Regions from separate parts of the Novosphingobium aeonii genome, predicted to be linked through region 3. Evidence: riboswitches for the same ligand, from Rfam matches in the RefSeq annotation. Region 3 holds a riboswitch; each other region holds the start of a gene.
The links. Region 3 has a riboswitch for cobalamin ahead of cobW (cobalamin biosynthesis protein CobW). Riboswitches for the same ligand answer to the same signal wherever they lie in the genome.
Positions count from the first base shown of each region.

Region 1: another riboswitch for cobalamin. It lies ahead of ACLIMP_RS00495 (TonB-dependent receptor plug domain-containing protein); the one in region 3 lies ahead of cobW (cobalamin biosynthesis protein CobW).
Region 2: another riboswitch for cobalamin. It lies ahead of ACLIMP_RS19325 (ferredoxin-like domain-containing protein); the one in region 3 lies ahead of cobW (cobalamin biosynthesis protein CobW).
Region 4: another riboswitch for cobalamin. It lies ahead of ACLIMP_RS09340 (TonB-dependent receptor plug domain-containing protein); the one in region 3 lies ahead of cobW (cobalamin biosynthesis protein CobW).

Region 1 covers NZ_CP176832.1:89,653-95,545, forward strand. The annotation lists gene ACLIMP_RS00490 (DUF1636 domain-containing protein) at 1-115, opposite strand, end outside; gene ACLIMP_RS00495 (TonB-dependent receptor plug domain-containing protein) at 115-2,052, opposite strand; cobalamin riboswitch at 2,218-2,409, opposite strand; gene ACLIMP_RS00500 (cobyrinic acid a,c-diamide synthase CobB) at 2,542-3,846, shown strand; gene paoC (aldehyde oxidoreductase molybdenum-binding subunit PaoC) at 3,843-5,893, opposite strand, start outside.
Region 2 covers NZ_CP176833.1:844,219-850,111, reverse strand. The annotation lists gene cbiE (precorrin-6y C5,15-methyltransferase (decarboxylating) subunit CbiE) at 1-292, opposite strand, end outside; gene ACLIMP_RS19345 (cobalt-precorrin-6A reductase) at 291-1,040, shown strand; gene cobJ (precorrin-3B C(17)-methyltransferase) at 1,016-1,765, opposite strand; gene ACLIMP_RS19335 (precorrin-2 C(20)-methyltransferase) at 1,762-2,487, opposite strand; gene ACLIMP_RS19330 (precorrin-8X methylmutase) at 2,484-3,113, opposite strand; gene ACLIMP_RS19325 (ferredoxin-like domain-containing protein) at 3,113-4,252, opposite strand; cobalamin riboswitch at 4,490-4,718, opposite strand; gene ACLIMP_RS19320 (YbhB/YbcL family Raf kinase inhibitor-like protein) at 4,967-5,569, shown strand; gene ACLIMP_RS19315 (NAD(P)/FAD-dependent oxidoreductase) at 5,617-5,893, opposite strand, start outside.
Region 3 covers NZ_CP176833.1:971,437-977,329, reverse strand. The annotation lists gene ACLIMP_RS19855 (CbtA family protein) at 1-10, opposite strand, end outside; gene ACLIMP_RS19850 (CbtB domain-containing protein) at 20-247, opposite strand; gene ACLIMP_RS19845 (histidine phosphatase family protein) at 444-1,037, shown strand; cobalamin riboswitch at 1,073-1,325, shown strand; gene cobW (cobalamin biosynthesis protein CobW) at 1,516-2,577, shown strand; gene cobN (cobaltochelatase subunit CobN) at 2,577-5,893, shown strand, end outside.
Region 4 covers NZ_CP176832.1:1,904,288-1,910,180, forward strand. The annotation lists gene ACLIMP_RS09330 (bifunctional diguanylate cyclase/phosphodiesterase) at 1-1,131, shown strand, start outside; gene ACLIMP_RS09335 (peptidase) at 1,128-2,624, opposite strand; gene ACLIMP_RS09340 (TonB-dependent receptor plug domain-containing protein) at 2,628-4,646, opposite strand; cobalamin riboswitch at 4,830-5,074, opposite strand; gene ACLIMP_RS09345 (S10 family peptidase) at 5,228-5,893, opposite strand, start outside.

The sequences.
Region 1 (5,893 bases), on a different replicon from region 3:
CCTCGGCCAGCAGCGCACCGCCGCGCTGGCCGTTTTCGTCATCGCGTGTCTCGGCGGAGTGGCGGCATGTGCTGCACACCAGCACGGCGGGACCGGGTTCGACGGGGCGCAGCATCAGAACCGGCTCCTCAGCCCGAGGTACAAGGTGCGGCCGAGCGTGCCGTAGCCGCTCACGGTCTCATAATTCTCGTTGCCCACGTTTTCGATACGTCCTTGAAGAATCAGGCCTTCCCTGACCTGCCACTGCGCGCGCAGGTCCACCAGCCAGTAGTCGCCGAGCATGGCGGTGCCGGTGGCGGCGTTGTAGCTCTCGCCCGAATAGCGCGCGGCCACGCTGGCGCGCAGGCCCTGCGGCAGGTCCACGCCGGCCTCGGCATTGGCGAGGTGCCGGGGCACGCGCTGGAGCTGGCGGCCGTAAGTGCTGCTGCCCGCTGTACGGTCCTCCGCCTCTATCAAGCTGTAGTTGCCCTGGGCGAAGAGGATTCCCCATCTGGCCGAAGCCGCCAGTTCCAGCCCGCGCGCGTGGCTCGCCTTGACGTTGGCGTAATAGCCGAAGCGCGATGTCGTGGTGCCGGGAACGTAGCACACGTCCGGCAGGGCGCCGCTGGTCGGGCAATAGGCGAAATCGATCAGGTTGTCGGTGTCCCGCTCGAACCAAGTCGCGGAAAGGCGCAGCACTTCGCCGAAACCCTGTTCCGCGCCCACTTCCCAGCCCCTGGCCTTCTCGGGCCTGAGATCCGCCGCGCCATAGAGGCTGAACAGCTGATAGAGCGAGGGCGCCTTGAAACCCTCGTCATAGCTGGCGCGCAGCACCGTGGCGCCGGCGTTGGGCGTATAGACCGCGCCCGCGCTGAACACCGTGCTGCCGCCGAAGCGCGACTGGTGATCGTAGCGCGCGCCCCCGTTGAGCGTCAGCCCGGCCAGCGGTGTCAGGCGCAGTTCGCCGTAGACGCTGTCCGTATCCGCCGTGGTGGGGGTGAGAACATAGGCCGCCGTGCTGTTGGAGGGCGAGGCGGTGGTCATCCGCTGCTCCTCGCGCTCGGCGCCGAACACGACCTGCACCTCGTCCGCGAACGCGTAAGTGCCCTGGTACTCGAAGCGGCGCACGCGGCCATGGGCGTCGAAGGTGATGGGGCGGATCGTCCGCGCGGGGTCGTAGTTCTCGCGGTCGGTCTCGGTCTGGAGCACGGCGACGCGGTTGGCCAGCCTGCCGCCCGCCAGTTCGAAATTGAGCCCGGCATAGCCCGACCATTCCCCGGTCCGGCCATAGGCCCGTGAATCGCCCGAGGTGCCGTCGAAATCGTTCTTCGAATCCGACCAGTAGCCGCGCAGGTCCAGCGAGACGCCCGGCGCAAGGCGGAAGGTCATGGTGCCGCTTGCGGAACTGCGCCGGTAGCCATCGTCCTCGGTGCCGTTGGAGCGGGCCGAGATGCCGTCGGTGGTGAAGCGGGAGGCCGAAATCCGCCAGTCGATCGCCTCGGAGGTGCCTCCCATCCCGGCGCGGGCCGAAACGGTATCGTGGGTTCCGGCCTCCAGCGCGAAGCTGCCTTCCAGCGGCTCGGTGGGACGGCGAGTGCTGACATTGACGACCCCGCCGATGGCATCGCTGCCCCACAGGATGGACTGCGGGCCGCGCAATATCTCGATGCGGTCGATATCGTCGACGAACAGGTTGGCGAAACCGTATCCCCCCGCCGTCGAGGAGGCATCGGACAGGCGCATCCCGTCGATCACCATGACGGTCTGCCCGGCATCGGCGCCGCGAATGCGCAGCGAGGTGGTGGTGCCGTAGCCACCGTTGCGCGACAGGCTGATGCCGGGCGTGCGCAGCAGCGCGTCGGTCAGCGCGATGGGCTGGGCGGCGACGATCTGCGCCTCGTCCAGCACGGTGACAGTATCGGCCACGCGGTCGGCCGCAACCGGCGTGCGCAGCGCGGTAACGACGATGCGCTCGCCGGAGGACGCGGCATCGGCCTCCTCGGCCAGCGCCGCGAGAGGGTGACAGGCCAGCGCAAGAGCAAGGGTGCTGGCGGCGGGTATTCGGCAGTTCACGGCATGTCCTTCAAGCGAGCGTCGAACCCGGCCGGGTCGGCACTCACGCGAAAGGCGGCAGTCGTTCGGCAGGCGACGACAGGCCCTTTCGCGCCGGGAGCCGGCACGGCAGTGGCTGTCGTTGCGCGAGGATAGCCCCGTTCGCCCGGCTCACCCTGTCCGGTCGAAGAACGACTGCGGCAGGCAGGTCTCCTGGCTCACGGGTCAATGCCGTTTCGGCCGCCTTCTCAGGGATTTGCACCCCCAATGGCGAAATGGCCGCACGGCTCTCCGCTTACAGTTGCAGGGGCAGCCCGGGTCTTGAACCCGCGTTCCCTTTTGATCCCCTCGCGGGGAACCTGTCGCAGCGGCGGCCCTATCGGGTGGCGGTCTGGCGTGCAAGAGCGCGCTGCTTGCGCAGCCTTGCGAAGTGCCATAGGTCCGGCCGCCGGAAGGGGGGAACCGAACCATCATGCACCACTGCCGAGCCTTTCCGTCCGGGCGATATCCGTGCCTCCGCGCGGTGGCTGCCCGATGACCGCCTGCCCCGCCCTGCTCGTCGCCGCGCCGTCCTCGGGACAGGGCAAGACGCTGGTGACCGCCGCCCTCGCCCGCCGCCATGTCCGTGCCGGGCGCCGGGTGCGGGTGTTCAAGTGCGGGCCGGACTTCCTCGACCCGATGGTCCACGAGATCGCCAGCGGCGCGCCCGTCCACCAGCTGGACCTGTTCATGTGCGGCGAAGACCAGTGCCGCGCGCTGCTGCACGAAGCGGCGCTGGAGGCCGACCTGATCCTTGTCGAAGGGGTGATGGGCCTGTTCGACGGCACCCCGTCCTCCGCCGACCTCGCCCGGCATTTCGGCCTTCCGGTGATGGCGGTGATGGATGGTTCCTCCATGGCGCAGACTTTCGGCGCGCTCGTCCACGGTCTGGCGACTTACCGCGAGGATGTGACCCTCGCCGCCGTGCTCGCCAACCGCGTGGGCAGCGAACGCCATGCCGAACTGCTGGAACGCGGCCTGAAGGAAGGCGTGCAATGGCTCGGCGCGATGCGACGCGACGAGGGTGCCGGCCTGCCCGAACGTCATCTCGGACTGGTACAGGCCGGTGAAGTCCCCGATATCGAAGCGCGGATAGACCGCGCCGCCGATCTCCTGCCCGAAAGCGCCCTGTGGCTGCCGGAACCGGTGTCCTTTCCGGCCGCGCCCCGCTGCGCCGCTCCGCCGCCCTCGCTGGCGGGCCGGCGCATCGCCGTGGCCCGGGACGAGGCGTTCGGGTTCATCTACCCGGCCAACCTCGCCTTTCTCGAAAGCGCGGGCGCCCGGCTGTCATTCTTCTCGCCCCTGCGCGACACGGCGCTGCCGGAATGCGACGCGCTCTGGCTGCCCGGCGGCTATCCCGAACTTCACCTCTGTGCGCTCACCGCGAACCGGACGATGATCGGGGCCATACGGGAGCATTTCCTGGCCGAACGCCCGATCCTCGCCGAGTGCGGCGGCATGCTCTACGCCTGCGAACGGCTGGAGGACGCATCAGGCACGAGTGCGCCGATGCTGGGCCTGCTGCCTGCGCAGGCCAGGATGCAGCCCCGGCTTGCCGCACTGGGCATGCAGGAAGCCGAACTCGGCGGCCACGCAGTCCGCGGCCACACGTTCCATTACTCCATGCTGGAAACCGGCCTTGAACCCGCAGCGCTCGCCCGCACGCCGGACGGGCGCAAGGGCGAGCGGATATTCCGGCAGGGCTCGCTCACCGCGAGCTACATGCACTTCTATTTCCCGTCGGCGCCGGAACTGATCGCGGCACTTTTCGGCTAGGCAATCGCCGGCAGCTTCGCGAGATGCTTGTCCAGCGTGATCGGATAGTCGCGAATGCGGACGCCCGTCGCGTTGTAGACCGCGTTGGCCACTGCCGCCCCCACGCCGCAAAGCCCGAGTTCGCCCACGCCCTTGGCCTTCATCGGCGAGACCTTGTCGTCCGCCTCGTCCAGGAACACCACTTCCTGATGCGGAATGTCGGCGTGGACCGGCACTTCGTATCCGGCAAGGTCGTGGTTGACGAAGAAGCCGAAACGCTTGTCCACCGCCAGTTCCTCCATCAACGCGCCGCCCACGCCCATGGTCATCGCGCCGATCACCTGGCTGCGCGCGGTCTTGGGGTTGAGGATGCGCCCGGCCGCGCAGACCGCCAGCATTCGCCGCACGCGGACTTCGCCGGTATAGGAATCCACTGCCGCTTCCACGAAGTGCGCGCCGAAGGTCGATTGCTGGAACTTCTTGGCGAGATCCCCCCACTGCATCGTCTCTTCGGCAACGAGTTCGCCCGATTTCGCGGCATCGGCCAGCCGTGCCGAACGGTTGCCCGCGCGAATCTCGCCATCGGCGAATTCGGCCGCCTGCGGGTCCATGCCGAGTTGCTGCGCCGCCATCTCGCGCAGCTTCGCGCAGGCCGCGTAGACCCCCGAAGTCGCGCTGTTGGCGCCCCATTGCCCGCCCGAGCCCGCCGAGGCCGGGAACGAGGAATCGCCCAGCTTCACGCGCACTTTCTCCACCGGCAGCCCCATCATCTCCGCCGCGGTCTGGGCGATGATGGTGTAGGAGCCGGTGCCGATGTCGGTCATGTCGGTCTCCACCGTGACCATGCCGTCACCCGACAGGCGCACGCGTGCCGCCGAAGTCATGTTGATGTTGTTGCGGAACGCCGCCGCCACGCCGAGCCCGACGAGCCAGCGCCCGTCACGCACTTGCGCCGGTCTGGCGCTGCGCCGGTCCCAGCCGAAACGCCGCGCGCCGTCCTCGAGGCAGCGCACCAGGTTGCGCTGCGAGAACGGCCGCTCGGGATGCTCGGGATCGACCTGCGTATCGTTGAGCACGCGGAACTTCACCGGGTCCATGCCCAGTTTCTCGGCCATCTCGTCCACCGCGATCTCCAGCGCCATGAGCCCCGGCGCCTCGCCCGGCGCGCGCATGGCGTTGCCTTCGGGCAGGTCGAGTTCGGCCAGCCGCAGGGCGGTGAGGCGGTTCGCACCGGCGTAGAGCAGCTTGGTCTGCTGCGTCGCCCCTTCCGGCCCGCCGCCGGGCAGATCGCCGGACCAGCTTTCGTGGCCGATGGCGGTCAGCTTGCCGTCCTTCGTCGCGCCGAGGCGGATACGCTGGATCGTCGCCGGACGGTGCGTGGCATTGTTGACCATGAACGGGCGCGGCAAGGCGATCTTAACCGGCCTTCCGCAAGCCTTGGCGCCCAGCGCGGCCATCACCGCATCGGCGCGCAGGAACAGCTTTCCGCCAAAGCCGCCGCCGACATAGGGAGACATCACGCGCACCTTCTCCGGCGGCATCTTGAACGTCGCCGCCAGTTCCCGCTTGTTCCAGGCGATCATCTGGTTCGAGGTCCAGAGCGTGAGCGCATCGCCTTCCCACCAGGCGATCGTGGCAAACGGCTCCATCATCGCGTGGTTGTGATCGGGCGTGGTGTAGGTCTGGTCGATCTGCACGGGAGCCGCGGCGAAAGCACCCGCGAAGTCTCCGGTGTGGGTATCGGCATCGTTGCCGGTCAGCGGCTGGGCGCCCGGCTTCTCCTTGGCGAGATCGAAGCGTCCCGCCGCGCGCTCATACGTGATCCGCACCGCATTGGCGGCAGAGCGCGCCTGTTCGAAGCTTTCCGCCACCACCACGGCAAGGGCCTGGTGGTAATGATCGATATTGGGCCCGCCCAGCAGCTTGGCGGTGTTCATGCTGCCCTTGCCCAGCGGCTGCGCGTTCTCCGCCGACACGATGGCCAGAACGCCCGGCATCCGCCGCGCATCGTCCGCGTTGAACGTGGCGATCCGGCCCTTGGCGATCCCGGCACCGATCACGAAGCCAT
Region 2 (5,893 bases), 130 kb from region 3:
GCAGATGCCGGGTCACGACACTGCCTGCGCCGAACCAGAACGGATCGCCCGATGCCAGCATGACCACGCGCCTGCCGCGATGGGCCAGCAGCGGTTCCAGTCCATCGGCGAAGGGCACTGGCCACGTCATCCGCTCACCTGTAGAGGCGGGCAGGAGCCCGAGGTGGCGTGCGGCGCCGGTCACCAGTTCGGCACCGGCCAGTGCCTCGCGGCTTGCATCGGAGAGACCGGAAAGCCCGTCCTCACCCATGCCGACGATGGTAAGCCATGGCTGTTCAGGAGTTTCCGGCATTTCCCATATCCTGGTTCTCGGCGGGACGACGGAAGCCAGCGCGCTGGTCGCCTCCCTGGCGGAGCGCGGGCTCACCGCGACACTGAGCTATGCGGGGCGCGTCGAACGGCCGAAGGCGCAGCCGGTGCCGGTGCGTATCGGCGGTTTCGGCGGCATCGAGGGACTGGAACGCTATTTGCGGGAACACCGGGTCACCCATCTGGTAGATGCCACGCATCCGTTCGCCGCGACCATGAGCGCGCACGCGCTGGCCGCCGCCCGGAACACTGCAACGCCGCACATCCGGCTCACCCGCCCCCCGTGGCAACCCGCCCGAGGCGACCGCTGGCAGCATGCGGCGGATATCGAGGCCGCCGTTTCGGCGCTTGCCGGGCCGCCGCGCAGGGTCATGCTGGCACTCGGCCGGATGCATGTGAACGCTTTCGCGGTGCAGGGTCAGCACCACTACCTGCTGCGCTTCGTGGACCGCCCGGAACAGGCGCCCGCGCTTCCCGACCATCATCTGGTGGTCGATCGCGGCCCCTTCACCGCCGAGGCCGACACGCGCCTGCTGCGGGACCATGCCATCGACCTGATCGTCTGCAAGAATGCCGGGGGCACCGGGGCGGAGGCCAAGCTCATCGCCGCGCGCCGCCTCGGCGTGCCCGTGCTCATGATCGACCGCCCAGCGCCCGCCCGGGGCAAGGCGGTTCACCACCCCGGCGAGGTGCTGCGCTGGCTGGGTCATGCCGCCGACCGCGGCGTGTAGAGGATCGGCCTTCCCGGCCGCTCGACCAGCCGGGTCCGGCTGGAACCGAGGATCACCATCGTGCGCATGTCCGCCATTTCCGGCCGGGCCTCGCCCAGCGTGACGACACGCATTTCCTCCTCCGGCGTGGAGACTGCGCGCGCGAACAGGATCAGCCGGTCCTCTCCGCATGTCTCGCGCAGGACTTCAAGGACGCGCGCAAATCCGTGCGGTCGTGCCTTCGACCGGGGATTGTAGAACGCCATCGCAAAGTCCGCCTCTGCCGCAAGGCGCAGCCGCCGCTCGATCAATGCCCAGGGCTTGAGATTGTCGGAGAGGTTGATGGCGCAGAAATCGTGGCCCAGCGGGGCGCCCGCCCGGGCGCTGGCCGCCAGCATCGCGGTGATCCCCGGCAGCACCCGTATATCGAGTGCGCGGTGCGCGGCAGGCCCCGCCTCCAGCGCCTCGAACACGGCGGAGGCCATTGCGAACACCCCCGGATCGCCCGACGACACCACCACGACCCGCCGCCCACTCGCCGCCATCTCCAGGGCATGGGCGGCGCGCTCCAGCTCCACCCGGTTGTCGCTGGCGTGAAGCGTCAGCCCTGCCCGCGCGGGGACGCGCGAAACGTATGGGGCATAGCCGACGATGTCGGTCGCCTCCGCCAGCGCCTGCGAGACTTCTGGCGTCACCAGCGCGGCATCACCCGGACCGATGCCCGCAATCGCGATCCAGCCGCTCATGGCCGGCGGCCCTGCCCGTGGATCAGCAGGATCGAGAAATAGGGCGTCACGGCCTGCGCCTCGCACAGCGGCGTAACGCGTTGCTCCGCCATGGCCGCATGTTCCACCAGCCAGGCCTCTCCCTCGCGCCCGGCGGCGGCCACCGCGCGCCGCAGCTTGTCGAGATTGCGACCGATCTTCATGACGACCAGGGCATCGGTATCGCGAATGCGCCTTGCCAGATCGTCCTCGGGCAGCGTGGCCATCAGCACGGTGAGCACGTCGTCTCCCCAGGTCATCGGCGCGCCGCTGGCAGTCCACGCGCCGGACATCCCGGTGATCCCGGGGACCACTCGTGTCGGCACCGAGCCCGACAGGCGGGTGTAGAGGTGCATGAACGAGCCGTAGAAGAACGGGTCGCCCTCGCACAGGACCACGACATCCTCGCCCGCACCGGCCAGCCGCGCGACATGGCCCGCGCAATATTCGTAGAACTCGGAAAGGCAGGCGTTGTAGCGCGGGTCGGACAGCGGGATTTCCGTCGTGACCGGATACTCCATCGCGAATTCCACAACGTCTTCGCGCAGCATCCCCTCGACGATCCTGCGCGCCTGCCCGGGGCGGCCGGACTTGCGGAAATAGGCGACATGCCTTGCCTCGCGCACCAGACGGTCGGCGCGAACGCTCAGCAGGTCCTGCGCGCCGGGGCCAAGGCCCACGCCGTGAACGGTGCCCGGCTTCATTCCGCGCGGCTCCCGATGGCGTTGATCGCGGCCACGGTGATGGCGCTGCCGCCCAGCCGCCCCTCGACGATGCAGCAGGGCACCGGCATCGCCTCCCACAGCGCGGCCTTGGACTCCACCGCGCCGACAAAGCCGACCGGACACCCTATGATCGCCGCCGGGCGCGGACAGGCGGGGTCTTCCAGCATGTTCAGCAAATGGAACAGCGCTGTCGGCGCATTGCCGATCGCCACCAGCGCCCCCTGCAGATGCGGCCGCCACAGTTCGAGCGCCGCGGCCGAGCGCGTGTTGGACATGGCTTTCGCCAGATCGGGAACCGCCGGGTCGTGCAGCGTGCAGATCACCGGATTGCCGGCGGGAAGGCGCGATCTGGTGATGCCTTCCGTCACCATGCGCGCATCGCAGAGCACCGGAGCCCCGCGCGCTGCAGCCGCGATCGCGGCTTCGGCGAAGCCCGCGGAGAACCGTATATGAGCGGCCAGTTCGACCATGCCCGAGGCATGGATCATGCGCACCGCGATACGCTCTTCCTCACGCGTGAAACGCTGGAGATCGGCCTCGGCACGGATGGTCGCGAAAGACTGGCGGTAGATCGCCGCGCCATCGGTTTCATAAAGATGAGGCATCATTCGGCTCCGAAATGGGCGAGCAGTTGTGGGAGATCGAGGCCGGACCGGCATGGCGGGTCTCCGGCAGCGGCATCGATGGAAAGGTCGAAGCGGCCGTTTCGCCCGGTCAGCGTGACGCTTGCAGGGGCGGAACGCGCACAGCCCTTGGCGCAGCCGGAGACGTGAAGGCGGCCCGGAACGTGCGCGGCCAGCCGCAAGGCCAGCGGCCGCGTCGCCACGGTCGCCTGCGGGCACAGCGGTGCTCCGGGGCAGGCGTCCACGCGCATGGCCGGATCGGTAGGATCGCTGACAAAGCCATCCCCGACAGGATCGGGGAGCGGGTTCGCGCCTTCCAGAAGAAGCACCCGCCACGGGGTGATCCGCAAGGCCGCCGCCCCGGAACGTGTGACGAGCGAGGCCAGCGCCGCCGCCTCCACGCTGCCGAAAGCGGCGCCGCAGGCATGGCCCATGGCATGGGCGCCGGGGCCGATGACCGGACGCGGCGATGCGGGAGAGACCCATCCCCTGGCCCAGCCCGGCAGCTCGGCACGGTGGCGCGCCATCCTGCCGGATGCGATCCCGCCGGAGGCGACGAACCATTCCGCCAGTTCGACCAGCGCGCCGACCGCTTCGTCCACGGCAACGGGAATCCCCAGCGCCCGGCCATCCGCGCGCAGGATGAGCCAGCCGCCTTCGCCCCGTTCGATCCGAAAGTCCGCCGGGCTTCCCCCCAGGATCGGCGCGGCTCCGGCGTCCACGGCGAAACCCATCTTTCCCGGCAGTTCCGGCAGGCGAACCTGCGCACTGGCCAGCGCCTCGGCGATCCGGAACGTGTCGTCCCCCGCCGTCCAGTCCGGCGCGACGAGGATATTGCGGCGGTTTTCGGTATCGGGCCGGGCATCCACCAGTTCCAGCGCCACCAGTTGCTCCAGCAGGGCCGCCCAACCGGCTTCGGTCACACCCCGGATCTGGAGATTGGCACGGCGGCTGAGGTCGATCGCCCCGCTGCCGTATTCGCGGGCCAGCGCGCAGAGCGCCAGCGCCTGCGCGCGTGACAGGCGCCCAAGGCGCGGCCGCACGCGCACGATCAGCCCGTCGCCCGCCATCATCGGGCGCCAGGCACTGGGGCACCAGCCGCGCACGGCAAAGTCGCTCATGTGCGGCGATCCGGGCGGGAACGCTGGATTTTCAAAAGGGCACGCTTCGACGAGACGCGCATAAACGCTTTCAACCGCGCGCGGCGACGATGACCGGGGCTTGCCGACGAAGTCGGTCCGTGCGCAACGACAGGCGGGCGCGACATACGCCATCCCTGCACACCGATGCAGCCCCAGCCGCACAGGTTCGTCGCTCACGCGGAGTACCGAGCCTTGGCCTTTCCCTGGACCATGGCAAGAGCGACCGACGCGCCGGCAGGTCTCCTGGCTCACGGGTCAAAGCTCGATACGCGGCCTTCCCGGAACCGGCGCCGATGGGCGCCTTCATCCAGTGGCCGGCTCCGTTGAGGGAGCCCCGGCATCTCGCTCGCCGCTTACAGTTGCAGGGACAGCTGCGGAATGGGAGTTTCCTCCGCACCGCATTCCCATTTCAGCCCCGAAAGGCACCCGCGCGATCGTTGCAGGCCGGACGAAATCCGGCTTGCAGGTGCCGCCTAACCCAAAACGGGATCGATGCCAATCGTCAGCGCAGCTCTGCAAGCGCATCCCGGCGATATCGCACGGCGGCGGCGATACCGGGCGGCCCGATTGCGCCCGATCAATGCGGCTGACGGCGCAGGCGTCATGATCTGCCGAAACCCGGAAGTCATCGCCGATGGTGACGAAACCTCAGGTCGGGTCCGGACGTTGCACACCGAGACGAAGGAGAATCCCATGCTCGAACATGTCCCTCAATGGCTTGGCGCCCTGTTTCACAACTTCCGCGCGGGACATTCCAAGCTGGCGATCGTCCGCGCCGGGCTGGTGCCGGAAGGCGCCTTCATAGACCTGTCGAGCCCCGCTTTCGAGAACGGCGCGCGCCTTCCCGCCCGCTTCACGGCCGATGGCGAAGGCATATCCCCGCCGCTGGAATGGGGCGAGGTTCCTGCCGCCACCACCAGCCTGGCGCTGCTGGTCGAAGACCCCGACGCTCCTGCGGCCGAGCCTCTTGTCCACGCCATCGTCTGGAACCTTCCCGCAGGCACACGGGCGATTCCCGAAGGCGGCATCGGCCCTGACGACGACGGTGCGCCGGACGGGCGCGATGTGGGGCGCAACAGCTATCAGGCCGAAGGCTGGCTGCCGCCCGATCCCCCGCCGGGCCACGGCACGCACGATTACGTGTTCCAGCTCTTCGCGCTTTCCCGCGCGCCCGTGCTGGAAACGAACCCGGGCCGTTCGGAATTCCTGGCGGCGATCAAGGACCATGTCCTGGCCGCCGGAATGCTGGTGGGCCATTACGCGCGCGGAGACGGGGAACCGGCTGACGAGGAGTAGATCACGGCGGCAAAGGCGAGCGCCCCTTCGGCGCTCCCGCCCCGCTGTCATCTCCATTCGCGCAGGCGGGTTGCGCGCGCGGCCATTGTCAGCAGCGCAGGAAAGGACCGGGCCGCGTGGCACCCGGCCTGCCGCAGGACCGGATGGTCCAGCATGTTCTGGAACGCCATGGCCCGCCGGACCTGACCGCGAACCTCCGCGGCGAGCCTGCAGTCGTATCGCCGCGCGTCCTCGCCCGCCATCACGCTTTGCGCGGCGACGAAGGCACTGCGCAGGGCGATGGCCATGCCGTCCCCGGTGAGCGAGGCGGTCATCGCCCACTGG
Region 3 (5,893 bases):
GACGGGTCATGACGTTACCTCAGTGGCAGGGAAAACCGAGGAGGTGCCGGCCGTCGTGGACGAATTCGTGAACGTACATGCCCTGGAACAGGGAGAAAGCGCCCTGTTCGGTGCTCACGAAATAGAGGAAGATAAGGGCCAGCAGCGTGCCCAGCACGGCCCAGGGAGCGATGTCCTCGATCGGGATGGCGCTGCCGCCTTCGACCGGAATGAAGGTGTCATCGAAAATTGCGGCGGAAACAGCCATGCTCATGCTCCTTGGCGGGATTGCGCGTCCCCGGAAAATCTGTGCCAAGGCGGAAGGTCTGGCTCTCGACGGGGAAGTTCCCGTTCGATTACAGTGGCGCGACCGCGCCGGAATTCCACCGGCTTCTTCAATCCTCGACGCCTTCCCTTAGGGCCGGGTTACCGGCGGCGTCAACGACCTCGATGGAATTCAGGCCTTGGCGACGACCCTCCTGCTGATCTGCATCGCCGCCACGGCCCCGGCCCGTCACGGCGGCTTTGCAGGGCCTGACGAACCGCTGGACGAGGGCGGGCTGCGCGATGCGGCGCGCACCGCGCTGAACGATCGCTTCCGCGATAGCACCTTCACCAGCCCCGCCCTCGCCGCTGCCGAGACCGCAGGGGCGATGGGGATTACCGGGCGGACGGAACCCGCGCTGGCCGATATCGATCATGGCCGCTGGTCCGGCCGCGCCTTTGCGCAAGTGCACGAGGAGGAACCCGGCGCGTTCTCGGCATGGATCGCAGACCCGCTTGGCGGCGCTCCGGGGGGAGAATCGATGGAAACCGCCCGGCAGCGGATCGGCCGCTGGATGGACGAGATCGCCCGTCACGACGGCCCGGCCTGCGGGATCACGCACCCGATGATCGTGCGCGCGGCGCTTTCCCATGCGCTCTGCCTGCCGCTTTCCACCACGCTCGCGATAGACATCGCGCCGCTTTCGCATACCGTGTTTTCGTTCAGCGGCAGATGGCGGCTGCAATCGCTTGGCCTTGCCGGGGGGCTTGCGGGCAGCGGCCTGCCCGGCTAATCGCCGCAGGGCCCGTTTCGCCCTTCAGGACGCCGCGGGCAAAGATCGCGCCGGTGCCCCGCAAGGGGCTTAATACGGGAACCCGGTAGAGTTTTGCTCGAAAGAGTTTGCTCGATTCCGGGGCTGTCCCTGCAACTGTAAGCGGTGAGCGCGATGCACATTCGCGGCGGGACAATCGCTTCCCGACGCAGCCACTGGGCCGGACGCTAAATCCTGCGAGGCCTGGGAAGGCCGTGCATCACGCCCTGACCCGCGAGCCAGGAAACCTGCCTGCGTCGATGTCGCTCTTGCCCGGGTCCAGGGGATGGCCAAGGCACGGTAACTCTTCCGTCTGAGCGACGTGATGCATGCGGCCGGGGCCGCAGCGGCATATCGCGTCGGGCGCCCGTGCGCCGGTCCGACGCGGCACGCCGGAATCGTCGCAGGTCGCGGCGGAAAGCCCCGCCGCTTCAGGTCGCTGGCGCGCGGGAGACGACACATGAGCAAAGTTCCCACCACCGTCATCACCGGCTTTCTGGGCGCCGGCAAGACCACGCTGATCCGCCACCTGCTGCAAAACGCCAAGGGCCGCCGCCTTGCCCTCATCATCAACGAATTCGGCGATGTCGGCGTGGACGGCGAACTGGTGAAGGGCTGCAACGACGAAGCCTGCCCGGAAGACGATATCGTCGAACTGGCCAACGGCTGCATCTGCTGCACCGTCGCCGACGATTTCCTGCCGACCATGCAGAAGCTGCTGGACCGCGAGAACAGGCCCGATCACATCATCATCGAGACCAGCGGCCTTGCCCTGCCCAAGCCGCTGGTGAAGGCCTTCCAGTGGCCCGACATCCGCACCCGCGCCACCGTTGACGGCGTGGTCGCCCTGATCGACGCCGATGCGGTTGCCGCGGGCCGCTTCGCCACTGACGAGGCAGCACTGGCCGCTGCCCGCGCGGCCGATCCGATGCTGGACCACGAAAGCCCGCTGGAAGAACTGTTCGAGGAACAGCTGGGCTGCGCCGACATGGTCGTGCTCAACAAGACCGACCTCGTCGATGCCGATGCCCTCGCCCATGTCGAAACGCTGGTGCTGGCCGAAACGCGCCCCGGCGTGAAGATCGTGCGCGCCGATCACGGCGCCGTCGATATCGCCGCGCTGCTGGGCATCACCGCCGCTGCCGAGGACGATCTCGATTCCCGCCCTTCGCACATCGACGGGCTGGACGAGGATCACGACCATGACGACTTCGACAGCTTCGTCGTTTCCGGCGGCGATGTGGCCGATCTCGACGCCCTTCTCGCCCGTTTGAACGGCCTGATCACAGAGCACGACATTCTGCGCGTGAAAGGCATGGTCGCGGTCGGCGGCAAGCCCAGCCGCCTTGTCGTGCAGGCCGTCGGTCCGCGCATCCAGCACTTCTACGACCGCGCCTGGCTGCCGCAGGAAATGCGCCGTACGCAGCTCGTCGTCATCGGCCAGAAGGGGCTGGACCGCACCGCCATCGAAGCAGGGCTTGCCGGGGTTCTCGGCCCCGTGGCCACTACAGCAGACGCCTGATGCACCTGCTGTCCGCCACGCCGGGGACGATCTCCAACGGCGAGGAGGCGATCGACCTCGACCAGTCTCCCGGCGACATGGTGATCCTCACCGTGGCGGACAGCGAACTCGCCTGCTTCGCGGGCGCGGCGGCGCGTTTGCCGGAAGGTGGGCCGAGCGTTCGCCTCGCCAATCTGCTGCAACTGCGCCATCCCTACTCGATCGACCTCTATGTAGAGAAAGTGATCGCGAAGGCCAGATTCGTCTGCGTGATCCTGCTCGGCGGCAAGAGCTACTGGGGCTACGGGATCGACGAGATCGCCCGTGTCGCGCGGGAGAACGGCATTGCCTTCGCCGCCATCGCCGATGGGCGCGAGGCCGATCCCGCACTCGACCGCGCCTCCACCTTGACCGCCGAGGTCCGCGAGCGGATGCGCGACTATCTCCGGCAGGGCGGCATGGCCAATGCCCTCTCGTTCCTGCGCACCGCCGCGCGGACCATCGGCCATGACGCAGGCGAGCCGGACGATCCGGTGCCCGTGGCCGATGCCGGGCTCTACCTTGCAGGCACCGAGCGCGCCGGGCTTGCCGAAGTGCAGGCAGGCTGGACCGAAGGCCGCCCGCTCGCCCTGCTGGTGTTCTACCGCGCGCTGATGATCGCGGGCACGCTGGACGCCGTAGACGCGATGATCGCGGCGCTGCAGGAGCGCGGCTTCAACGTCGCCGCCGTTCACGTCCGCGCCTTGCGGGAACCTTTCGCGGTGGACTGGCTGGGCGGATTGCTGGGCGAGATCGCGCCCGATGTGATCGTCAACGCCACCAGCTTCGCCTCCTCCTCCGCAGGTGACGATCGCAAGCCGGGCATTCTCGAAAAGGCGGACTGCCCGATCCTGCAAGTCGCCTTTGCGGGAGTCCTGGAAAGCGAGTGGCAGAGCGCCGCGCGCGGCCTTGGCCCGCGCGACCTTGCGATGAACGTGGCGCTGCCCGAAGTGGACGGCCGCATTTTCACCCGCGCCGTCGCCTTCAAGGCGGCCGAGCGTTTCGACGAAGTGACCCAGTGCGGCATCGTCGTCCCGCGCGTCGCGCCGGACCGGGTGGCCTTCGTCGCCGATCTCGCCGCTAACTGGGCGAGCCTGCGCCGCACGCCGTCCACCGAGCGCCGTGTGGCGCTGGTGCTGGCGAACTACCCCAACCGCGATGGACGCATCGGCAATGGCGTGGGCCTCGACACCCCTGCCAGCACCGCTGCGATCGTCGCCGCGCTGGCCGAGGCGGGCTACGACACCGGCAAGGCTCCGCAAGACGGCGCCGCACTGATGCGCGTGATGACCGGCGGCGTGACCAACGATCTGACATCGCTGGAACGCGCGGGCGAAGTTTCGCTGCCGCTTTCGGCCTACGAATCCGCCTTCGCAATGGTGCCCGAAAACGCGCGCAAGGCCATGGCCGAGCGCTGGGGCGCGCCATCCGCCGACCCCTTCGTGCGGGACGGCGCATTCCGCCTGCCGGTCCACCGTTTCGGCAATCTCGCCGTCGCCGTGCAGCCCGCGCGCGGCTATAACATCGATCCCAAGGCCAGCTATCACGATCCGGCCCTGCCGCCGCCGCACGCCTATCTGGCCTTCCACGTCTGGCTGGCGCAGGACTTCGGCGCGCAGGCGGTGGTCCATGTCGGCAAGCACGGCAATCTGGAATGGCTGCCCGGCAAGGCCATCTCGCTCTCGCGCGAGTGCTTCCCGGAGATCTGCGCCGGGCCGCTGCCGCAGCTCTACCCCTTCATCGTCAACGACCCCGGCGAAGGCACACAGGCCAAACGCCGGATCGGCGCGGTGGTGATCGACCACCTCACCCCGCCCCTGACCCGCGCCGAGACCTATGGCCCGCTCAAGCAGCTTGAGGCGCTGGTGGACGAATACTACCTCGCCGCCGGGATGGACCCGCGCCGCCTCGACCGCTTGCGGCGGGACATTCTCGATCTGGCGCGCAGCCACGGCCTCGACCGCGATGCCGGGGCCAGCGGAGACGATGACGACGCGCTTTCGGCCATCGACAACTACTTGTGCGAACTGAAGGAATTGCAGATTCGCGACGGTCTGCATGTCTTCACGCAGTCGCCCGAAGGCCGCTTGCGGCGCGACCTGCTGGTGGCGCTGGCCCGCACGCCGCGTGGCTATGACCATGCCGGACAGGCCTCGCTCTTGCGCGCGATGTCTATCGACTTAGGCCTCGACTTCGATCCGCTCGATTGCCGCATGGGCGATCGCTGGGACGGCGCGCGGCCTGAAGCGCTGGCGGCGATTTCGGGCGAGCCTTGGCGCACGCATGGCGATACCGTCGAGCGGCTCGAACTGCTGGCAGCCGAAATGGTCGATAAGCCCAGCGGCAACCTCGGCAGCGAAACCGCCGCCGTCCTCGACGCCATCCGCACCGACCTCGCCCCCCGCATTGACCTGTGCGGTCCACGCGAGGCCGAGGCCCTGCTGGCCGGTCTGAACGGCCGCTTCGTTCTGCCCGGCCCCTCCGGCGCGCCCACGCGCGGGCGGCCGGACGTATTGCCCACGGGGCGCAACTTCTATTCGGTCGACACCCGCGCCGTGCCCACCGCCGTTGCCTGGGAACTCGGCCGCAAGTCCGCCGATCTTCTGGTGGAAGACTACCTCCAGCGCGAGGGCGAATACCCCAAGGCCATGGCGCTTTCCGCATGGGGCACCGCCAACATGCGCACCGGCGGCGACGACATCGCGCAGGCCCTCGCGCTGATGGGCGTGCGCCCGCGCTGGGACTGGGCTTCGGGCCGCGTGGTCGGCTTCGAGGTGATGACCGTGGCCGAAATCGGCCGCCCGCGCGTGGACGTGACCTTGCGCGTCTCCGGCTTCTTCCGCGATGCCTTCCCCGAACAGATCGACCTGATCGACAGCGCCGCGCGCGCGGTTATGGCGCTCGACGAACCGCTGGGCGACAACCCCGCCGCCGAGCGCCACCGCGCCGAAACCGCCAAATTGGTCGAAGATGGCGAGGCCGAAACGCAGGCCACCCGCCGTGCTGGTGTGCGCGTGTTCGGATCGAAACCGGGTGCCTACGGCGCCGGACTTCAGGCCATGATCGACGAGAAGATCTGGCACGAACGTAGCGATCTGGCCGATGTCTATCTCGACTGGGGCAGTTACGCCTATGGCGGCGGCGTGGAGGGTGATGCCGAGCGCGGCCTTTTCGCCGCGCGCCTCGCCTCGGTCGATGCCGTGGTGCAGAATCAGGACAACCGCGAGCACGACCTGCTCGACAGCGACGATTACTACCAGTTCGAAGGCGGCATCGCCGCTGCCGTCGAGCATCTGAA
Region 4 (5,893 bases), on a different replicon from region 3:
GGCGAAACGGCCGGTGACGGCGCGCTTGAGGAAGTGGCCAACCGCGTGGCCCATTTCGCGGGTGAGGAACTGGACGGCCCGTGGCTGCTGGCGCGGGCGGGCGGCGGTTCCTTCGTGCTCGTCGCCAACGAGGCGTGCAGCCGGGAACGCTGGCAACTGGTGGCGGACCAGCTTGCCGATGCCATCGCCCGGCCGATCGCGCTGCCGACCGGCGTGCTGCGCCTCTCGCCCCGTATCGCGCTGATCCGCGCGCTTACGGAGGAAAGCGTCGATTCGATGCTCGACCGGCTTGGCCACGCGCTTCACGATGCGCAGGACCAGACCGCCACGCGGCTGGGCTGGGCGGATGGCGAAGTGACGCCGCCGGGCCGTTCGGCGGCGCAGCTCGAAGCGGACCTGCTCGGCGCGATCGACCGGGACGAGATCGAGATCCTGTTCCAGCCCCAGTTCAGCCTCATCGACGATTCGTTGACCGGGGCCGAAGCCCTGGCCCGCTGGAATCACCCCCAACTCGGCCGCATCGGTGCCGGTGCGCTCTTCGCCATTGCCGAGCGGGCGGACCATATCGGACCGCTTTCGCGCCATATCGCGGCCAAGGCTCTGGCGGCGGCAGGGGGCTGGCCGGGGAACCTGCGCCTCTCGATCAATGTCACCCCGGCCGACCTCGCCTTCGGCACCTACGTTCGCCAGATGCTGGACCTGATCCGCGAAAGCGGTTTCCCCCCCCGGCGGCTGACGCTGGAGATCACCGAACAGTCCCTGATCGCCGACGTTACCCAGACGGCGCAGATGATGGCGGAATTCTCCTCGCAGGGTATCCGCATCGCGCTTGACGATTTCGGCGCCGGTTTCTGCAATTTCCGCTATCTCAAGGTCTTGCCGATCCACTATCTCAAGCTGGACCGCGCGATGATCGACGGCATCACCACCGACAAGCGCGACGTGGCGGTGCTGCGCGCCATCGTCGCCATGGCGAAGGCGCTGGACCTCGAAGTGATCGCCGAGGGTATCGAGGAAGAGGCCCAGCGCAAGGTCGTCGCCCGTGAGCATTGCGCCTATTATCAGGGGTTCCTGCGCGCGCAGCCGATGTCGACGGCGATGTTCGCCAAGCTCGCCCGGGTGGAAGCCTAGCGAGATCCGGCGGGGCGTCTGCGCCGGCGCCAGCGGCGCCAGTCGCGACGGACCTTGTTCCATGCCATCCACGTCCCCGTCGCGCAGACGAGAGTGACGGCGGCCAGCAGGGGAAGCACCACGAGATCCCACCAGGGACGCTTGCGCAGCACCGGGAAGTCCAGGCTGTGCAAGCCGTCCTGGAGCCAGCGGTAGCTGCGCCCGTTGCGATCGAAAGCGCGCAGCAACTGGCCGGAGGCGGCATCGATGTAGAGCCGCGTCTGTTCGCCGTCCTTCAGCACCGCACGCCAGACCGGCAGGCGGGCGGGGGACTTGCGGCCGTAATAGTAGGCGTCCTCCTCAGCCAGCAGGTCCAGCGAGGCGAGCTGCGGCGTGCCCGCCAGCGCCGCGCGCAGTTCCTGCTCGCGCAGGGGCGCGGCAGTTCCCTTCGCGTCGAAGCGGCGGGTCTCGCCATCGGCGTTCACCGCGAGGAGGAACATGCGCCCGCCGAGCGGCGCGGTCTCGATCCGCACCGCGGTACCGGCCAGTGGTTGTGAGACCTTCGTAGCGGCGGAAAGGGCGCCGCGCATCTCGCTCCAGCGCGGCGTGCCGGCAAGACGCTGGCGCTCTGCGAAGCCGCCCATGCTGTCGAGCAGGCCCCATGGGTTCATGGATAGCAGTCCGCTCGCCGCCCATGTCAGCGTCAGCAGGCCGAAGAACAGCCCGAACACGTGGTGCCACCACCACAGGCCCTTGTAGGGCGATCCGATCGTGCCGTCTCGCCGCCGCCGCACGCGCACGATACCGGCCCAGATGCCGGTCATGGTGAGAAAGCATCCGGCCAGCGAGGTCCATATCACGACCTGGCTCCACAAGGCGCCGTCCTGCCGCAGGATCGTGGGATAGAGCCAGTGCGGCACCGCGCCCAGCCAGCCCCAGAACCGCTGGAACCGCGTGGTCCGCTGCACCACTTCGCCCGATGTGCCGGAGATGTAGATTTCGGTTCCGGCCGGATCGCCATAATCGGCGCGGTAGAGCGGGGCGTTGCGGCGATAGGTCTGGACGGTCCACTGGTCCATCCCGGTTTCGGTCGGGGGCTGGGCGGACGAGGCGATCCCGTGGCCTTTCGCGAAGTCGGCGGCGATCCGGCGCAATTCGGTAGGCGAGGGCGGCCCGAGCGGGCGGCCGGTTTCCAGGTCGAAGGCGGCGGGCGTGGTTCTCATCTGCGGGATCGGGCGAGCCGCCGATGCGGCCGGAACCACGCGCAGCACCGGGCGACCGGCGCGCATTTCCACGCGCGCCGAAGTTATCGGGAGGTCTGCGGGAATATCCACCGCTCCCAAGGCGGCCTGCGCCGGCAGGCGCAGGGGCGCGAGCCCCCGCACCTGCGCTCCGGGTTCGAGCCTCGGATAATCCACGTAGATCATCACGAAGCCGGACAGGCACCACAGCGTCATCAGCAGGCCGACGAAGACGCCGAGCCAGCGATGCGCGATCAGGACAGCGCGGGGCATGGCCTAGAAGCTCAACCCGTAGCTCACCCGCAGCGTGCGCGGCACACCACGGTTGAAGTAAAGGAAGCGGCTGTTGCTCCCGTCAAGCGTGCCGGCATCGGTGACGGCGGAGGCATAGCCGCGCGTGGCATAGGCCTTGTCGAACAGGTTCTCGACATTGACGCCGAAGCGATTCCGGCGCGCCTCGCCGTCGACGTAGAAGTGGCCGCCGAGATCGACGAGTACGTAGTTGCCGTAGTTCATCCGCCCGAAGCCCGATGCGGTGGACCAGACATCGCCGATCCAGTTGACCGCCAGGTTGGCGCCGAATGGCCGGTCTTCCGGGGAATAGGCCAGCGTTCCCTTGGCATATTGCGCGGGATTGCGGTCCCGCTGGACCGAACTGCCCTCATTGCGGACGCGGGCATGAGTGTAGCTTGCCGCGAGGCTCCAGCCGCTTTCCAGCTGCGCCGTCACTTCCGCTTCGGCCCCTTGCGAACGGACCTTGTCGCGCACGTTGATGTAGGTGCCGTTGGGATAGGCCGGATCGTCGTAAGTCGAATCGATGAGGTCGGTGATGCTGCGGTTGAAGTAGGTCGCCTTCCAGCCGAAGCGGACACCCGGCAGGGTCGCCGCGCCGCCCAGCGATGCGTTGAGATTCACGCTGTGCTCGGGCTTGAGGTTCGGGTTGCCGGTTTCGCAGCAGGGGTCGTTGCCGTAGAGCTGGGAGGCGTCGGGCAGGACGAACGAGGTGCCGCCATTCGCCTCCACATAAAGCGCTTCGGCAAAATCGTAGCGGCCCGAGACGTTCCAGATCGTCTTCCTTGCGCCGTCCGTGCGGTTATGCCGCAGCCCGGCGGCGATCCGGCCCTTCGAGGATATCTCGTCGGTCGTGCGGATCTGCGCGATGGCGGCGTGGACCTGTTCGCTGGTCGGCGCGATCAGCAGCACGTCGTCCCGGCCGGAGAAGTTCTGGAAGTCGTAGCCCAGCAGGTACTCCAAACCCCGGTGCGGATGCAGCTTGACCACCGCGCTACCGCCCCAGTCGCGGTAGCCCCAGAACGTGCCTGCCGGGTAGATCACTTGCGGATCGTGATCGGGAAGCGAGTTGCGGATCTGGATGTAGGCGGTCTTCCAGTCGTGGAAATAGCCCTTGAGGAAGAACTGCACGGTGTCGCTGCCGGTATAGTCCAGCCGGGCGCTGGCGATCTCCTCGTTGCGGTCGTTCCGGCTCTCGCGGATGCGGGTGGGCGAAAGGTTGTCGAGCTTCGCCTCGGTGTGTTGGTACTGGAGATTGAGCGCGAGATCGGGGGCGAGGTCGTACTGGTACTTGAGGCCTGCGGACCACAAGTCGTAGCCGAGCCGGCGATCGGTAAGGCTGGGCTGGTAGGCGCTGTAGGGCATGTATCCCTCGGAGCGGTTGCGCGAGGCATAGGCCACGAACCGATGCCCGCCCGCCGCGCCGCGCAGGTAGCCGTCGAAGCTGGTGCCGCCCCACGAATCGACCGAGGCGTTGACCTGCCCGTTGAAGTCGTCCGTGAAGCCGCGCGTCACCACGTTGATGATCCCGGCCGAGGCCTGGGTGCCGTAGAACAGGCTCTCGCCGCCGCGCAGCACCTCGATCCGCTCGATCATGCTGGCGGGCAGGGTGTCGTTGGGCGAGGTACTGCCGTAGAGCCGGTTGTTCAGCCGGATGCCGTCCATCGTCCAGAGCACGTCCTGCGTGCGCGAACCCTGCAGCGAGACATCGACGTAAGTGAACGGCCCGTTGCGGCCGCGAATGTAGAGGCCGGGCACCGAATCGAGCGCTTTCACCACGTCCACTGCGCCGCTGTCGCGAATCTGCCTGCCCTCCACGACGGCCATGTCGTTGCCGTAGCGGGAAAGTTCCTGCGGCAGCGTTTCCTCAAGGCTCTGGCCGGTGACGACGATGGCGCCGTCCTCGCCGTCGCCGTCGGCGCGTTCCCCGGCGAAAACCGGCGTGCTCCAGGCGAGCGCCAGCGCCGCGGCAAGCGCCGCGTGCGAAACCTTTGCGAAATTCATCTTCATTCCCCTGCCGGGCGCCAGCGATCCGAAGCAGGGGACTGCCGTTTGCGAACGGCCGGCGCACCGACCGGCCGGGCGCCCATGGAAAGGCGACCGTTCAGCGCACCGTGCGGCCCCTGCCGCTCGTTCGTCGCTCAGACGGAGAAATCACCGTGCCCCGGCCATCCCCTGGACCAAAGCAAGAGCGACCGGACGCCGGCAGGTCTCCTGGCTCACGGGTCATCGCTTGATGCACGGCCTTCCCAGGCCTCGCAGGATTTAGCGTCCGGCCCAGTGGCTGCGGCATGGGCGCCTTGCCCGCCGCGTGATGTACATCGCGCTCGCCGCTTACAGTTGCAGGGACAGCCTCGGATTCGAAGGCGGCAAAGCCCTCTCACCGCGTTCCCTATTAAGCCTCTTTCGAGGCACCGACGCGATCATTCGCCCGGCTCGTCAGACGAATCCGGGCGGAAGCGCTGGTAGCGGGCGATGCGGGCGGGGGCAATCCTCCATGCGCCAGTCACCGCCGCGGCGTTCGGGATGGAGGGAAATCGGGGGGAGAGCGGGGCGGCGGATCGTCGCCGCCCCGCAAGAGGATGTCAGCGCGCGCCCTCGGCGTAGTAGCGCTCCATGTCGAGGCGCATCTGGTGCAGCGCCTCGGGGTTCAGATAGACCATGTGGCCTGCCGGATAGTACTTGAACTGCAGGTTCTGGCGCAGCGCCGGCGCCAGCATCATGTGCTTGAGGTCGCGCTCGGTCGAGAAGAACGGCGTTGCCATGTCGTAGTAGCCGTTGAGCGAAAGCACGCGCAGGTGCGGGTTGATGCGCATCGCGGTGCTGAGGTCTGCGGTCACGTCGGCGACGTTCTGTTTGCGTCCGGCGGGCGGCTCATGCGTCCAGTCCCAGTCCACCGGGCCGCCCTCGCGCGCGCTCAGGCGGTAGTCGAGATCGGTCTTGTAGCCGAGCGTGGTGGTCAGCTGGTCAAGGAAGCTGCCGACATAGAGGCCGCTGATCGCGGTGTCCGAAGGGTCGTACTCGGGGCTTTCACCGGCCGCATCGGCATCGAGACCCTTGTAGCGGCCGTCGAAGCGACCCACCGTCTCGCGCCCGCCGCGCAGCAGTTCCTTGCGGAAACGGCCGAGATCGACGCGCAGGTTCGCCTGCTTCACATAGTCCACCGAAAGGCCGGTGAAGCGGCTGAGCTGGCGGGCTACGGCGTCTTCCTCTTCCGGGGTGATGTCCTGGCCCTTGGCGAGCGCGGCGGC